One region of the Mesorhizobium sp. WSM4823 genome, then DNA from elsewhere that is predicted to be linked to it. Evidence: riboswitches for the same ligand, from Rfam matches in the RefSeq annotation. Region 1 holds a riboswitch; the other holds the start of a gene.
What was found. A riboswitch is a leader RNA that binds a small molecule or an ion and turns the genes downstream of it on or off. The one in region 1 is predicted to bind S-adenosylmethionine.

Region 1 (2,198 bases):
CGGCGGCGAGGTCGAAATAGTCCATCGCTCGGGTCATATAGAGATAGGAATTGGCGTCGAAGCGGTCGACGAAGGTCATGCCCTGATGGCGCAGATAGCTCTCGATCTGGAAGTCGGCGTCGAAACCGAAGGTGAGCGCTTCACGATCCTGCAAATTGCGGCCAAACTTTCGATGCAGGGCCGCCTCCGACAGATAGGTGATGTGAGCGGCCATCCGCGCCACGGCCAGTCCCTTTTCCGGACGTTTGCCCTGTTCGAAATATTTGCCGCCATGCCAGTCCGGATCGGCCATCACCGCTTGCCGGCCGACCTCATGGAAGGCGATGTTCTGCGAGGAATGGCGCGCGCCGGTGGCGATCGGCAGCGCGGAAAAAACGCGCTCCGGATAGCTCGACGCCCATTGCAGCACCTGCATGCCGCCCATCGAGCCGCCGAGCACCGAGAACAGTTTTTCGATGCCGAAATGGTCGACCAGCATCAACTGCGCCCGCACCATGTCGCGGATGGTGATGATCGGCAGGTCGAGCCCGTAGGGCTTGCCGGTGGCGGGATTGGTCGAGGCGGGGCCGGTGGAGCCGAGGCAGCCGCCAATGACGTTGGAGCAGATGACGAAGAAGCGGCTGGTGTCGATGATCTTGCCGGGGCCGATCAGCACTTCCCACCAGCCCGGCTTGCCGGTCACCGGATTGGTGCTGGCGACATGCTGGTCGCCGGTCAGCGCATGGCAGACGAGGATGGCGTTGGAGCGGGCGTCGTTGAGCGTGCCGTAGGTCTTGTAGGCGATCTGGAACGGTGACAGCAGCGTGCCGGCGTCGAGCTTGAGCGGCTTGTCGGCACCAAAACGCAACACCGAGCTCGACGGCTCGTCGGCCTCGTTGTTGGTTCTCTTAGTGCGCAGCGCGACCATAGCATCCTCTTACATCAACCCATCGCGCGTTTCCGAAAATCGGAACCGATTTTTCGCGTCGATGCGATTGTCCGGCCGGCAGCGGACAAACAAAAAACCGGCATTGCCTTCGCAAAGCCGGTTACAGGATGCAAACGGCCCTTTAGCAAGTTGTTTAACGTGGCTGCAAGCCGACCGGCCAAATCACCACGGAATTTCGCCCCTCTTCTAGGGCCGGCGCGCTTCGGCGTCAACGGCCAGTCCCATGATTGCCGCCTCTCGACATTCCGCGCCACGGCTTGTATTTCCGCTGCGGCTTTCCAGGCGGAAGCGTTCTCGACGGATTTTTACGACATGAACCAGGCATCGGATCAGGCACGTCCAACGCCCCGCGCGGGGATCATGGACATCGAAGCCTATGTGCCGGGCAAAAGCACGGCGCCGGCCGGCGTCGCCAAGGTCCATAAATTGTCCTCGAACGAGAACCCGCTCGGCCCCTCGCCGAAGGCGATAGAGGCCGCGCGCGACGTCGCGGCCAAACTCGACATCTATCCCGACGGCACCGCGAGGCGCCTGCGGGAAGCGATCGCCGAGCTGCATGGCCTCAACCCGGCCAACATCGTCTGTTCCAATGGTTCCGATGAGATCCTGGGCCTGCTGGCGCAAACCTATCTCGCGCCCGGCGATGAAGCCGTCATCACCGAACACGCCTTCATGGTCTACAAGATCTACATCCAGTCGGCAGGTGCTGTCCCGGTATCAGTCAAGGAAACCAATGAGCGCGCCGACGTCGATGCGATCCTCGCAGCGGTGACGCCGCGCACCAGGATCATCTTCCTCGCCAATCCCAACAACCCGACCGGCACCTATTTGCCCTTCCAGGAGGTGCGCCGCCTGCATGCAGGCCTGCCACGAAACGTGCTTCTGGTGCTGGATGGCGCTTACGCCGAATATGTCCGCCGCAACGACTATGAGGCCGGTGTCGAACTGGTGGGCAGCGCGGAAAACGTGGTCATGACCCGCACCTTCTCCAAACTCGGCCTCGGCGGCGCGCGGATCGGCTGGATGTACGCGCCGATGCATATCATCGACGCGATCAACCGCGTGCGGGGTCCCTTCAACGTCAATGCGACGGCGATCGAGGCCGGCATTGCCGCGATCCGCGACCGCGCCCATATCGAGCGCAGCGTGGCGCATAACGAGACCTGGCTGGCATGGGTGAGTGAGGAATTGACCAAGCTCGGGCTGCGGGTGACGCCGAGCGTCGGCAATTTCGTCCTCATCCACTTTCCCGAGGACAAGGAACATTCAG
Region 2 (2,198 bases), on a different contig from region 1:
GGGATAGATAACGCGGGCGATTTCCGATCGCTCGGCAAGAAAATCCGCGATCTTGCCGGCACTTTCCGTCTGCTGACGCACGCGCAGCGGCAGCGTCTCCAGGCCCTTCAGCAGTGTCCAGGCATTGAACGGAGACAGGCTGGGGCCGGTGTGGCGGAAATAGTCGTGCAGGTTCTCGTCGATCCACTTCTTGTCCGACAGGATGATGCCGCCGAGGCAGCGCCCCTGGCCGTCGATGTGCTTGGTCGCCGAATAGACCACGATATGGGCGCCGAGCTGCAACGGTTTCTGCTGCAAGGGCGTGGCAAAGACATTGTCGACGATCAGCCGCGCGCCGATCGAATTGGCAAGCGAGGCAACGGCTGCGATGTCGACGACTTCCAGCGTCGGATTGGTCGGGCTTTCAAGAAAGAACAGCTTGGTGTTGGGCCTGACCGCCTGTTCCCAATTGGCGATTTCGGTGCCGTCGACCAGCGTCGCCTCGATGCCGTATTTCGGCGCCAGCGTCTCGACCACCCAGCGGCAGGAGCCGAACAGCGCCCGCGCCGCCACGATATGGTCGCCGGCCTTGGCGCTGCACAGCAGCGCCGCCGTCACCGCAGCCATGCCCGACGCAGTGGCGCGGGCATCTTCGGCGCCTTCCAGCGCGCACATGCGCTTCTCGAACATGTCGACCGTCGGATTGGCATAGCGCGAATAGATGAAGCCCGGTTCCTCGCCCTTGAAACGGGCCTCGGCCGCTTGCGCGGTGTCGTAGACATAGCCCTGGGTGAGGTACATCGCCTCGGACGTCTCGCCGAAACCGGAACGCAAGGTCCCGCTATGCACGAGTGCTGTCTGAGGTTTCCAGTTGCGCTTCTTGCTTGTCATCACTTTGTTCCAGACACAAAAAAACCGGCCGCGAAAGTCGCAACCGGTCCATACGGCCTTGCGGCCCGACGGTCCTTTAGCGACTTGTTTAACGTGGCTGCAAGCCGACCGGCCAAATCACCACGGGATAACGATCCTTTAGACCCGGACCTCGCTTGCGTCAATTGCCGGCATGATTAAGAGGTTTGTACCAGCAGGTTCCGCAAAAGCCTGCCCTCGGGTCTGACCTGAGGGTGTCACGGTTTTGCGGCATGAGCCTGCAAGAAACGAGACCTTGCCCGGCCTTCAAGCGGAGCCAGACTTTGCGGCAGACAGGCATTCTTCCCGATCAGGACATTTCCGCGCTGTTCCAGTCGGGTGCGCTGACGTCGCTGCGGGCGCTCGACGCCGACCAGATCCAGCCAGCCAGCCTCGACCTCAGGCTTGGCGACAAGGCCTGGCGGGTACGCGCCTCTTTCCTGCCTGGCCCAAACCACAGAGTCGCTGAAAAACTCGACCGTCTGAAGCTGCACGAAATCAATCTTGCCGACGGTGCGGTGCTGGAGACGGGCTGCGTCTATATCGTCCCGCTGCTCGAGAGCCTGGCGCTTCCGGCAAACATTTCGGCCTCGGCCAACCCGAAGAGCTCGACCGGACGGCTCGACATCTTCACCCGCGTGATGACCGATCGCGGCCACGAGTTCGACAAGATCGCTGCCGGCTATAGCGGCCCGCTCTATCTGGAAGTCAGTCCGCGCACCTTTCCGATCGTCGTCCGCGCCGGCTCGCGGCTGTCGCAGATCAGGTTCCGCACCGGCAATGCGCTTTTGTCGGAAGGCGAGCTGCACGAATTACACCGTGCCGAGACGCTCGTCGCTACCGAGCCACCCAACATTTCCGGTGGCGGCATCGCGCTGTCGATCGATCTCGATGGCGACAAGGATGGCCTTGTCGGTTACCGCGGCAAGCATCACACCGGGCTGGTCGACGTCGACAAGCGCGCCGCGCAGGATGTCGTCGACTTCTGGGAGCCGCTCTACAAGAGCGGCGCCGGCGAATTGGTGCTCGATCCGGACGAATTCTATATCCTTGTCAGCCAGGAGGCGGTGCATGTGCCGCCGCTCTATGCCGCCGAGATGACGCCCTTCGATCCGCTGGTCGGCGAATTCCGCGTCCACTATGCCGGCTTCTTCGATCCGGGCTTTGGCCATTCGGCGGCCGGCGGCACCGGCAGCCGGGCGGTGCTCGAAGTGCGCAGCCACGAAGTGCCGTTCATCCTCGACCACGGCCAGATCGTCGGGCGCCTCGTCTACGAGCACATGCTGAAGCGGCCGCAGGCGCTCTACGGC

Region 2: another riboswitch for S-adenosylmethionine. It lies ahead of AC0L26_RS21700 (O-succinylhomoserine sulfhydrylase); the one in region 1 lies ahead of metX (homoserine O-acetyltransferase MetX).

Annotation. Positions count from the first base shown of each region.
Region 1 is NZ_JBVVQL010000003.1:78,697-80,894, reverse strand. Features, by position in the region: gene metX (homoserine O-acetyltransferase MetX) at 1-907, opposite strand, end outside; SAM riboswitch at 1,030-1,107, opposite strand; gene hisC (histidinol-phosphate transaminase) at 1,241-2,198, shown strand, end outside.
Region 2 is NZ_JBVVQL010000009.1:76,663-78,860, forward strand. Features, by position in the region: gene AC0L26_RS21700 (O-succinylhomoserine sulfhydrylase) at 1-870, opposite strand, end outside; SAM riboswitch at 927-1,004, opposite strand; gene AC0L26_RS21705 (2'-deoxycytidine 5'-triphosphate deaminase) at 1,173-2,198, shown strand, end outside.